Regions from separate parts of the Bacillus sp. TL12 genome, predicted to be linked through region 4. Evidence: riboswitches for the same ligand, from Rfam matches in the RefSeq annotation. Region 4 holds a riboswitch; each other region holds the start of a gene.

Region 1 (3,187 bases), on a different contig from region 4:
AGTGTATCTAAAGAATAACTCATATTCTCACACCTTCTTTTACATGTTTAATAGCCTGCTTTAAGTCTTGAATTAAATCATCACCATTTTCAATACCTACAGAAAAACGGAGGAGACGATTACATACGCCGCGTGCTGTACGCACTTCTTCTGGAATATCTGCATGTGTTTGTGTTGCTGGATATGTCATTAAACTTTCAACTCCGCCAAGGCTTTCTGCAAAGGTAATTAAGGATAAAGATTGTAAGAAAGGATTTATCCATTTTTCATCGCGAAGACGAAATGAAATCATGCCACCTCTTCCTGGATAAAAAACATCGGTTACACCATCTTCCTCGTTTAAATAAGAAACGATGTTCTTTGCATTTTCTTCATGTTGTTTCATACGAAGAGCTAATGTTTTCATCCCGCGAATTAATAACCACGAATCAAACGGACTTAATACAGCACCAGAAGCGTTATGATAGTGGGCAAGTTCTTCACAAAGCGCTTGACCTTTTGCAATGACAAGTCCGCTTAATACATCATTATGGCCACCTAAATATTTTGTGGCGCTATGAAGAACAATGTCTGCTCCTTCTGTTAATGGTTGTTGTATATAGGGAGTGTAGAAAGTATTATCTACAATAAGAAGGACTCCGTGTCGTTTGGCAACAGTTGCGACAGCTGCGATATCAGTAACTTGCATTAATGGATTGGTTGGAGTTTCTATAAAAATAGCTTTCGTTTGAGAAGTAATGGCTTGTTCTATTTGTTTTATAGATTGTGTATTTACGTATCTACATCGAATATTCCATTTCTCCTCATGTTCTGAAAATAACCGATAGGTTCCCCCATATAAGTCTTCTGATACGATAAGTTCATCTCCAGACCGGAATAAAGACAGAACAAGAAGAACCGCTGCCATTCCCGAACTACAGGCATATCCTTGTTCCCCTTCTTCTAAATCAGCAATTGCGCGTTCTAAAAGGCCGCGTGTTGGGTTTCCAGTTCGTGAATAGTCGAAACCTGTTGATTTTCCGATTCCTTCATGACGATAAGCTGTTGAAAAGTAAACAGGGGGATTAACCGTTCCTGTAGTCGTTTCGCTTCGATTCCCGATTTGAGCTAGTTTTGTTTCAATTGTTGACATGTTGAATTCCTCCTTGATAAAAAATAAAAAAAGCCTTCTAAGAAGAAGGCTTTCATGCGAATATAGTCTTCTTCTTATCTGTCAAATCTTTTCACAATTTGCTGGAATTAGCACCTTATTAACGAACATGTTAATGGTTGCTGAGGTGTCATAGGGCCAGTCCCTCTACCTCTCTAGATAAGAATAATTTGTATGAAATTTTATTATGCTTTTAACTTTACAATAAAAGATAATTGAATTGCAACTTTATTTTAAATGTTTTTTATTTTCCTTTTAATTTCATTGACTTTTAGTTTGTCCCATGATAAGTTTATTAGAAAATTAACAAAGATTGTTAAAAGGTACACGTATTTCCTTTTAAAAAATAAATGAATAATTAAGATAAACTCTTATTGAGAGCGGTGGAGGGAAAGGCCCTGTGAAACCCGGCAACCTTCAAACGAAATGTTTGAAACGGTGCTAATACCTGCAGAACAATTTGTTTTGCATGATAAGAGGAGGATTGATGATGTCCCCCTCTTCAAGGTGAAGAGGGGGTTTTTATATTGATAGAAAAGAGGGAGACAAGTGAAAATTCTAGATTTATTATCAAAAGGGATTATTATCGGTGATGGAGCAGTTGGTACATTATTACATTCTCATGGTTTGCAAAGTAGTTTTGAAGAATTAAATCTATCAGATCCAGATTTAATTATATCTATTCATAAACAATATGTAGCTGCCGGTGCAGATATTATTCAAACAAATACATATGGTGCAAATGAAGCAAAATTGCGCATGTATGGTTTAGAAAATCAGGTTACCAAAATTAATAAAGCAGCAGTAAAGCTTGCAAAAGCAGCCGTGACAGACAAGAATGCTATTTTAGGGACGATTGGTGGTATGAAGCATATTGGAGCCGTTACAACGACTGATATGGAACGGGAATTTATGCTACTTGAGCAGGCCGAGGCATTATTAGAAGAAAAGGTTGATGGATTATTATTAGAAACATTTTATGATGAATTCGAATTGCTACATGCGGTGAAAGTACTGCGAAAACAAACAGATATTCCAATTATTGCACAGTTAGCTCTTCATGAAGCAGGCACAACCCAAAATGGGAATGATGTAAATGAAATATTAAAACAGCTTTTAGATTACGGTGCAAATGTAGTCGGTTTAAACTGTCAGTTAGGACCGCTTCATATGACGGAAGCTTTCAAAATGATATCGATTCCGAAAAATGGGTATTTGTCAGCTTATCCAAATGCAGGCCTTCCAAACTATGTAGAAGGGCGTTACATATATGAAGGAAGTCCTGCTTATTTTGAAGAGATGACACCGAAATTTATTGAACAAGGTATTCGCTTGTTAGGGGGATGTTGTGGTACAACGCCAGCACATATCGAAGCGATGAAGCGTGCGATTACAAATGTAACGCCTGTTACAGAAAAACAAATCGCTCAAAGACAACAAGTGGTTCCTATGCAAACAAAACGTGCTAGCACCCATGTTACTCTTGCGGAAAAAGCGAAGAAGCAAACAACAGTTGTTGTTGAACTAGATCCCCCAAAAACATTAGATACGCAGCGTTTTTTTGAAGGGGCAAGGGCATTGAAAAGAGCGGGAGCAGATGCGATTACGTTAGCAGATAACTCGTTAGCATCTCCGCGCATTTCAAATATGGCAATGGGGGCATTATTAACGAAGCACGATATTCCAGTGCTGACGCATTTAACGTGCCGTGACCATAATGTGATTGGCCTACAATCCCATTTACTTGGTTTATCAGCTTTAGGAATGGAAGAAGTGTTAGCTTTAACAGGTGATCCAGCTCGTGTTGGTGATTTTCCAGGAGCGACGTCTGTATATGATTTATCTTCTATTGAATTAATTAAAATGATTAAGGAAATGAACGATGGACGTTCTATTTTAGGGAAATCGATTGGTTCTGCGACAAGATTCTCTGTTGGAGGAGCTTTTAACCCGCATGTGAGGCATTTAAAAGCAGCGGTGAAGCGGATGGAGAGAAAAGTTGCAGCTGGTGCAGAGTATTTCTTAACACAGCCCATT
Region 2 (3,187 bases), on a different contig from region 4:
CTCCTGTAATAATGAGACCGTCAAATTTTTCTCCCTCAATATCGCGAAACGTTTTATAAAAACTTGTTAAATGATCTTGCGCTACATTACGGGATACATGAGACTCCATATGGAGCAAATGCACGTCTAATTGAAGTGGAGTATTACCGAGTAATCTGAGCAATTGCGCTTCTGTTTCTTGTTTTGTTGGCATTAAATTCAAAATTGCAATTTTTAAAGCACGTATATCTTGTGTTTCAGCTCGTTCTTTTGTCATGACAAAAATATTCTCTTTTTGCAATACTTTACGAGCTGGTAAATCCTTATCAACAATGATCGGCATGTGCTTTGCCTCCAACTAATGCTTCCTCTAGGTCCGCAATAATATCAGAAACATCTTCTATACCGACTGATAGGCGAATTAAATCAGATGTAACACCTGCTAAACGCTGTTCTTCTTCATTTAACTGTCTATGCGTTGTACTAGCAGGATGAATCACACATGTTCTCGCATCTGCTACATGCGTTACAAGCGTTGCTAACTTCACATTTGCAATAACCTCTTTCGCAGATTCTAATCCGCCTTTAATTCCAAATGTTAAAACACCACTTGCACCTTTTTCTAAATACTTTTGTGCTAGCGGATAATTTTCATTACTTTCTAATCCCGGATAATTCACCCATTCAATACGATCATGATTAGCAAGCCACTTCGCAACTGCAAGAGCATTTTCACTATGACGCTCCATTCGTAAATGCAATGTTTCTAAACCAATATTGCTAATATACGCATTGAATGGGCTCATACAGTTGCCATAGTCTCTTAATAATTGAACGCGGGCTTTCACAATATATGCCGCCTGCCCAAAGTTCTGCACATAACTTACACCGTGATAACTTGGGTCTGGTTCGACAAGCTCTGGATACTTTCCATTTGTCCAATCAAAATTTCCGCCATCGATAACAATCCCGCCTAATGAGCTTGCATGGCCATCAATATATTTCGTTGTAGAATGAACAATAATATTTGCCCCATGTTCAAACGCTTGGCACAAATATGGTGTCGCCAAAGTATTGTCCACGATAAAAGGTACTTTTAGTTCTTTCGCCGCTGCTGAAAACTCTTTAAAATTTAAAACATTCATCGCTGGATTTCCAAGAGACTCTGCATAAATCAGCTTTGTTTTGTCATTTGCAAGTGCCACAATCTCATCAGCAGATGAGTTCGGATTAAAGAACGTAACATCAATCCCCAATTTACGTAAACTTACCCCAAATAAATTAAATGTTCCCCCATAAACGGTTGAAGAACAAAGTAAATGATCACCACTACTACAAATATTTAAAACAGCAAGCATAATGGCCGCTTGACCAGAAGCTGTCGCAACAGCTCCAACGCCGCCTTCTAAATCGGATAACTTTTGTTCAAATGCTGCTAGTGTCGGATTCCCAATACGCGTATAAATATAGCCTTCTGCCTCTAAATTAAAGAGTGCTGCTAAATCATCAGACGTATCGTATTTGTACGTCGTACTTTGATAAAGCGGTAAAACACGCGGTTCACCATTTTTCGGTGAATAGCCACCTTGCACACAAATGGTTCCTTTTCCCCATGATTCTCCCATCTCTCATACTCCTTTCTTTTATAGAAAATAAAAAAACTGCTTCTTTCCTGAATAAGAAAGAAGCAGTTTGAAAACACGCTCTAAAGTCTCTTTCTTATCTCTCAGGATTTATTACCTGCAGGATTTGGCACAATTCCGCTATGCGGCTGTTGCCAAGGTTTCATAGGGCCTGTCCCTCCACCTTTTCTTGATAAGACTATGCAATTACCGTTGATTTTATAGCAATTATTTCCTAATGTCAATTATTTTTCTGAATTTTTACAATAAATTTTATTAACATTTTAATCGTTTATTCTTACAATTCAAACTTAATATATCAGCACGAATCGTTCCCTCTAAAGAAAAAGAATAACTTTTAAAGCCATTGCTAACTATGTAAAATAAAAGAGTTATATGTTTTTATCTACATCCGTTTTTTTATATGCACACAATACATTTATGACTAAGTCATTTTCCTTCCAAAATAATAGACATATCGCATGAACTATCCAATCGTTTTCATATTATAATTTCTAATTTTTTCATCATCACGTACAATAAGGAGGCTTACAAAATGACAATTAGAAGAGACGTGCACTATTTACTTATTGTGTACGGTATGTTTCTAGGTTCTATTGTTGGTACTACAGTATGGTTATTTTTAGTTGTCACCAATGCTGGAATTCATTTCGTATGGGAGTATTTACCGAAAGAATTCGCATTACCATCCTATTACACAGTTTGTATAACAACAATCGGTGGTATTCTTATTGGACTATCACAAAAATACTTTGGTACATACCCGCGTTTAATGCCAGAGGTAATGGTTGAATATAAGAAAACGGGTAGAATTGAATACCGCTTTGTACATAAGGCTACATTAACAGCCATTATTGTTTTAACATTTGGAGCAAGCTTAGGCCCCGAAGCAGCACTTGTTGGGATTATAGGTGGGCTTTGTACATGGGTTGGCGATCGCTTTCACTTTGCTGTAAAAGGAATGCAGGGGCTAACAGAAATTGGGATTGGTGCTACTTTAAGTGTTATTTTTAATGCACCGTTATTCGGCTATTTAGCACCAAACGAAAATGAGAATGAACGACTTGCTGAAGTTTCTAAAGGAAAAAAGGCTATTGTATATGCTGCTACTACTTTTGCTGGTTTTTCTATTTATTTATTGCTTAGTAAGTTTGATAATCGAGGATCTTTTATCGTTAACTTTGAAGAGGGATCTTTTTCACTTCGTGAGTGGGTTTCCTTTTTACCACTTGCTTGTATAGGAGCTAGTGTAGGCTATTTTTATTTCAAGATAGAACATACATTGGAGAAAATAGTACATCCTTTTAAAGAATATAAGGTAACATTAGGGATTATTGGCGGTATTCTTTTAGGGATTGCTGGAACTTATCTCCCATATACAATGTTTTCAGGAGAACATCAATTAAAAGAACTCGTACATGAATGGACAGAATTATCATTTTGGGTGTTACTTCTTTCAGGCGTTTTAAAATTATGTATAACGGCAGTTTGTTTAAATACGGGTTGGCGCGGAGGACACATTTTTCCGATTATATTTGCTGGTGCAAGTATTGGATATGCTATGG
Region 3 (3,187 bases), on a different contig from region 4:
AAAATAGAAGTTGTTGTAAGCAGGTGAAGTATACAATGCCACTTAATACATACTTTTAAATCCTCCAATTTTCACTTTAGATAGTGAACTATATTCAAAAATCAACTATCGGGGAGCTTTAGTTGAATAAAAATAATTAAACTTTATTCGAAACCTACATAATAATGTAGCTTTGAAATAAAGTCACGGTGTTGTCCTCCTTTAGATATGATTATCTAAAGGAGGATTTGTTATGTTCAAAAGAAAAAACAGTTGAAGGTGAATGAAAGGAGGTTATGATACAGGAACAGGCTATTGGTATATGAAGTGCATAGAATCAGAAACATTTTTAAGTTTTGTTAGGGTTATCTAAAGTTATTACTACATTTCCTTTTTTGTGCCCTTTCTCTACATATTTATGAGCTTCAGGAAGTTGTTCTAGTGGATAACGTCTATCGATGACGGATGTTATTTTCTCTGCCTCGATAAGCTCTTTGAGGAAAAGTAAATCTTCAGTACGTACTTTTGCTATCATTCCTTCGACTGACACGTATGTCCCGTTCGAAGTGAGTGCTTTCTTGCAATTAGATTTGGTGTTTTTCCCGACTGCATCAAAGATAATCTCATAGCGTTCTTCTCTTTCTGTAAAATCTTCTTTCGTGTAATCAATTACGTTATCAGCCCCTAAAGATTTTACTAACTCTAAATTTGTAGTACTACAGACCCCGGTAACTTCTGCCCCAAAGTATTTGGCAAGCTGTACCGCGGAAGTTCCTACGGCTCCAGAAGCTCCATAGATAAGAACTTTTTGCCCACTTTGGATAGTTGCTTTTCTAAGAAAATGTAATGCTGAAGTTCCACCAAAAAGAACAGCAGCGGCTTCCTCATAATTCATGTTTTCCGGTTTCATTGCTAACAATCCATCTTCAGGTATACATGTGTACTCAGCGTAAGCCCCAACACTCATTCCCGTTAATGCAAAAATTTGATCACCTTTCTTGAATTGTGTTACATTTTCACCTATCGTTTCAATTTCTCCTGCCAATTCTACCCCCAATATAGGTTTTCTCGGCTTTCTAAGACCTAGGATGATTCGCATAGGAATCCAGTACAAAATAGGACTATTGAAACCTCGAATTCTACAGTCTCCAGATGTTACTGTTGTCGCGTGAATTTTTACTAGGACTTCATTATCTTTGGGAATAGGTTTTTCGACCTCTTTGAGTTGAAGAACATCAGGTGGTCCGTATTTTGTGCATACAATTGCTTTCATAGCGAGCCTCCTTTAATCATTTTAATCCCATGATATTTTCTCTATTTTAAAAAAATGCTCTTTTCTATTGTTCTTTTATAGAGTTTATTTCACTTTAGTGGATATATGATGTGATAGATTTAGAACTTGCATGTTGACATAAAAATCATTCAGGAATATAATTTTTATTAATTTAAAAATTCAATAAATAAATTCACTTATCAAGAGAGACTGAGGGACAGGCCCTATGACGTCCGGCAACCTCCGAAATTCGGAACGGTGCCACTTCCTGCAGAATGGATTCATTCTGAGAGATAAGCCATCATATAATTTTTATGGACGAAGCCTCTTTCAGATGAAAGAGGCTTTTTTATGTTGTAAAGGAGGGGGAGTATAAAATTTAATAGTTTTTTGAATGGATATAACTGTTTCCAAGCATTTTTAATGCTATATTGCACGGAAAAATAATTAGAAGAGGTTGGATTATTATGGAATATACAAATGAAGATAGTCAAACAAAGCTGCAAAGAACGATGAAGAGTAGACATTTATTTATGCTTTCATTAGGGGGAGTAGTTGGGACAGGGCTCTTTCTAAGTTCGGGATACACGATTAATCAAGCAGGTCCAATCGGAACAATGATTGCATATTTAATTGGTGGTTTGATTATGTATTTGGTGATGTTATGCCTTGGAGAGTTAGCGGTTTCAATGCCAGTTACTGGAGCTTTTCATACATACGCAACGAAATATATAGGACCTGGGACTGGCTTTACGATTGCTTGGATGTATTGGCTTACTTGGACTGTTGCATTAGGTTCGGAATTTACGGCTTCAGGTCTACTTATGCAAAGGTGGTTTCCCGATACTTCGGTTTGGATGTGGAGTGCAATATTTGCTGCGACCATTTTCCTTTCCAATGCTTTTTCAGCAAAATTCTTTGCAGAATCAGAGTTTTGGTTTTCCAGTATTAAAGTAGCCACCATATTATTATTTATTATTTTAGGTGTGGGAGCTATGTTTGGTATTCTTTCTATGAAAGATGTATCTTCAGCACCTATGCTATCAAACTTTATTGGGGAAGATGGGCCTTTTCCAAATGGTTTTTTTCCAATTTTCATGACTATGCTTTCAGTAAGTTTTACTTTTTCAGGAACAGAATTGATTGGTATTGCGGCTGGAGAGAGTATAGACCCAGAGAAAAATGTACCGCGGGCAATCAAAAATACTGTTTGGAGACTCTTTATCTTTTTTATTGGTACAATCTTTGTTCTTTCAGGGTTAATTCCTTGGAGAGAAGCTGGAGTAATTGAAAGTCCGTTCGTTGTAGTCTTTGATAGGATTGGTGTACCGTATGCCGCAGATATTATGAATTTTGTTATTTTGACGGCATTACTTTCAGCTGCGAACTCAGGGTTGTATGCCTCATCTCGTATGCTATGGTCCCTTTCAAAAGAGAAGATGATCAATCCTTCTTTTGCAAAATTAACATCAAAAGGAATTCCTCTTCATGCTTTAATTTTTAGCATGATCGGTGGATGTTTATCTCTTCTTTCTAGTATAGTTGCACCTGATACTGTGTATATCGTTCTTGTATCTATTTCGGGTTTTGCGGTGGTCGTTGTTTGGATGGGAATTGCAGCTTCACAGTTTATGTTTCGGAGACGTTTCTTAGAACAAGGTAATTATGTAGAGGATTTGAAATATAGAACCCCTCTTTATCCAATCGTTCCTATTGCGGCTTTTCTATTATGTTTTGCATCTTGCATTGGTATAGCTTTTGATCCTAATCAAAGGATAGCTCTTTATTGTGGTATTCTATTTTTAGCTTTATGTTATTTTACATATTACTTAAAAAGTAATAGAAATCGCCCGCGGGCAATAAAAAAATTGAATGATGCAAGATAATGGACTCTTTTTGGTTAAAGCTCTTTGGATTTTAAAATCATTATGAAAA
Region 4 (3,187 bases):
CGTCGGACGTGAGGTTGCTAAATAATTACAATCTCTTTTAAATTGTTTTTCAAAGTCAGCGATATTCGTAGCATTATATCTTTTTGCTGCAAGCACTAAACCAAAAGCTGCTGTAATACCAATTGCAGGTGCTCCTCGCACTTCCAGCATAACAATACTTTTCCACACATCTTCAATATTGGTTAACGTTTTATATTCTACAACGTGCGGTAATCTCGTTTGATTTAATAATGCAATAGAATCTCCTTTCCAACTTATAGAACGTGGAACGGCAACTGTTGCACTCATGCTTTCACCCCTCCTGAAACAATATATTGAAATACCGTTTGAAACAATCGAGTATCCGCACCGGTCGTTTCATGTATCACTAGTTCTCTGCCTAAATATAATGCATGTTTTTTAGCTTGTATTCTTCTATTCTTATCCTGAATTCCATCTAAATCTGCTACATGTGCTAACCCAATTGTTCGACGAATGATTTCACACCCCGCAAACCCAACTGCATCAGCAAAAATATTTTGCAGTACAATTGCCAGCCATTGTTTCTCCTTTGTATAGGATTCTACTCCTTCTAGTACCCAGAGTTTTGTAAATACTTCTACAAAATTACTCCATGTTTTTTCAATATGATAGAATAATACACTTCGCTTCTCTTCTTCCCTTGATAGCGCATTTAATAATAAATTTGCTATAAATTGACCTAGATCAAATCCGAATGGTCCATATGTTGCAAACTCTGGATCAATTACCTTTGTTTCAGAAGGTGATGAAAAAATACTACCTGTATGTAAATCGCCATGAATTAATGCTTCTTTTCTCGTTAAAAATTTATATTTATACTGTGCTACCTGTAATTTCAATTTCTTATCACACCAAAGCTCATCTAATGTAGGCTGTAATTCTTTCTCATAATCATTTGTATCATAGTTTCCAAATGGATCTGTAAACACAAGATCTTCTGTAATTTTGCAAAGATCAGGGTTTACAAACTTTCCATCTAGCACCCTTTTCTCTTCTGTTAATAGACCAAAATCTGACGTATAAAAAAGAACGTGTGCCAAAAAGCGTCCAATATGCTGAGATAAAAGTGGATAATCTTCCCCTTCACTCAAACCTTTTCGAGTAATGGTAAGAGATGATAAATCCTCCATTACTGTCACAGCTAATTCTTCATCATGACCATATACTTTCGGAACATATTCTGGTACATATTTTGCAAAAACTTGCAATGCTTGACTTTCAATTGTGGCTCTTCTTAGTGAAAGTGGCCAACTTTCCCCAACGACTTTCGCATATGGGAGAGCTTGTTTTACAATGATACCGCGTTCTCCATCATGAAGCCGGAATACATAATTTATATTTCCATCCCCTATTTCATGGCAAGTTACCTTTGCTTTTTTCTCAAAGTACCCCTGCTCTTTTGCATACTCAACTGCTGTTTCTTTTGTTAATGAACGATATCCCATTTTTTATCCCCCTTTATTAAATTCAGAGGCTTTTCATCATAAGAAAAACCTCTTTCCATGAAGAAAGAGGTTTGAAGTTGATCTTCTCCCCTCTTATCTGTCAGAAAGCGATCCTTTCTGCTGGAATTAGCACCGTGCCTTTTTGGCGCATAAGCGCCCCATCTCACAATGGTATTACGGTCGGTTGCTGGGTTTCATCGGGCCAAATCCCTCCACCTGCTCTTGATAAGAGTTGCATGATTTATTCGAATTTTTAAGTTTCTGTTACAGACTATAACAAGAATAAAAATCATTTGTCAATATTTTTATTTATATAATTCTGGACGTCGATCAGCAAAGACAGGAATTCCCTTACGCACTTCCTTAATTTTTTCTAACTCTAAATTCCCATGCAAAATAGACTCTTCTTCTCCTGCTTCTGCTACAATTTCTCCCCATGGATTAACAATAAGAGAATGTCCAGCAAATACATTATTTGGATCCTCTCCTGCTCTATTGCATGCAACCACATAACATTGATTTTCAACTGCTCTCGCTTGAAGAAGTAAACGCCAATGAGCTAAGCGAACAAGTGGCCATTCTGCTACAACGAATAATACATTTACCCCTTTTACAGTATGAACACGCATCCATTCTGGAAAACGAATATCATAACAAATGACACCACCGCACTGTACACCATCCAATGTAAATTCTCCTGTTTCATCACCTGCTATTAAATAGTTATGTTCATTCATCAACTGGAACAAATGAACCTTACTATACTCACTTTGTAGTTTTCCTTCACGATTCACTGTATACATCGTATTCGTAACACCATGCTTTGTTTGCTTCGCAATAGAACCACCGACAATATTCACACCATATTGCTGTGCCCAATCTGAAAGAAGTTGCTTTGTTTGAATCCCATCCCCATCTGCAATTTCCGGCAATCTCTCCAAATCATAACCAGTCGTCCAAAGTTCTGGTAATACGATAACGTCCGGTTTTCCTTGCATCGCCTCTTCTATTTTTTTCTTTGCATTTTCAATATTTATTTTTACATTACCAAAAGCAATATCCATTTGAATACATGCGACTTTCACTTTATCCACCCCATCTTCAATTATTTTTTCTTTACAAAAACTTAGAAAGGTTATATCATTTGTCACTAGAATTGTAACAACTTTCAAAAGAGGTGGAAAGTATGAAATATTTTCAACCTTCCGAGATTGTAACATCATTACCAACGCAATTTTTCGCTTCACTTGTTGCAAAAGTTAACAAAGTCGTCGAAGCAGGGCACGATGTTATCAATCTAGGTCAAGGTAATCCAGATCAACCAACACCGCCGCATATCGTAACAGCTTTACAACGTGCAGCAGAAAAAGCAGTTCATCACAAATACCCCCCATTTCGCGGACATGAAAGCTTAAAAAAAGCCGTTGCGACATTCTATGAACGTGAATACGGAGTCAAAATAAACCCTAAAACAGAAGTCGCTATTTTATTTGGTGGTAAAGCTGGGCTGGTTGAATTGCCGCTTTGTTTTACAAACCCTGGTGACACAATACTTGTACCTGATCCAGGATATCCTGACTATTTATCAGGCGTCGCTTTAGCGAAAGCAAAGTTTGAGACGATGCCATTATTAGCAGAAAATGACTTTTTACCGGATTACACTAAAATCAATGATTCTATTGCCAAACAAGCTAAAATGATGTTTTTAAATTATCCTAATA

Evidence for each region. A riboswitch is a leader RNA that binds a small molecule or an ion and turns the genes downstream of it on or off. The one in region 4 is predicted to bind S-adenosylmethionine.
Region 1: it holds a riboswitch for S-adenosylmethionine, as region 4 does, so the genes downstream of both, LOK41_RS00755 (bifunctional homocysteine S-methyltransferase/methylenetetrahydrofolate reductase) here and mtnK (S-methyl-5-thioribose kinase) in region 4, are expected to answer to the same signal.
Region 2: it holds a riboswitch for S-adenosylmethionine, as region 4 does, so the genes downstream of both, LOK41_RS10945 (bifunctional O-acetylhomoserine aminocarboxypropyltransferase/cysteine synthase) here and mtnK (S-methyl-5-thioribose kinase) in region 4, are expected to answer to the same signal.
Region 3: it holds a riboswitch for S-adenosylmethionine, as region 4 does, so the genes downstream of both, LOK41_RS16710 (amino acid permease) here and mtnK (S-methyl-5-thioribose kinase) in region 4, are expected to answer to the same signal.

Annotation. Positions count from the first base shown of each region.
Region 1 is NZ_JAJJBY010000001.1:127,534-130,720, reverse strand. It holds gene metC (cystathionine beta-lyase) at 1-23, opposite strand, end outside; gene LOK41_RS00760 (methionine biosynthesis PLP-dependent protein) at 20-1,132, opposite strand; SAM riboswitch class I at 1,204-1,316, opposite strand; SAM riboswitch class I at 1,519-1,629, shown strand; gene LOK41_RS00755 (bifunctional homocysteine S-methyltransferase/methylenetetrahydrofolate reductase) at 1,700-3,187, shown strand, end outside.
Region 2 is NZ_JAJJBY010000009.1:77,111-80,297, forward strand. It holds gene metA (homoserine O-acetyltransferase MetA) at 1-322, opposite strand, end outside; gene LOK41_RS10945 (bifunctional O-acetylhomoserine aminocarboxypropyltransferase/cysteine synthase) at 306-1,604, opposite strand; SAM riboswitch class I at 1,696-1,801, opposite strand; gene LOK41_RS10950 (chloride channel protein) at 2,158-3,187, shown strand, end outside.
Region 3 is NZ_JAJJBY010000017.1:72,097-75,283, reverse strand. It holds gene LOK41_RS16715 (NAD(P)-dependent alcohol dehydrogenase) at 329-1,252, opposite strand; SAM riboswitch class I at 1,447-1,552, shown strand; gene LOK41_RS16710 (amino acid permease) at 1,720-3,138, shown strand.
Region 4 is NZ_JAJJBY010000026.1:7,471-10,657, forward strand. It holds gene mtnA (S-methyl-5-thioribose-1-phosphate isomerase) at 1-288, opposite strand, end outside; gene mtnK (S-methyl-5-thioribose kinase) at 285-1,466, opposite strand; SAM riboswitch class I at 1,557-1,698, opposite strand; gene LOK41_RS20005 (carbon-nitrogen family hydrolase) at 1,772-2,638, opposite strand; gene LOK41_RS20010 (pyridoxal phosphate-dependent aminotransferase) at 2,653-3,187, shown strand, end outside.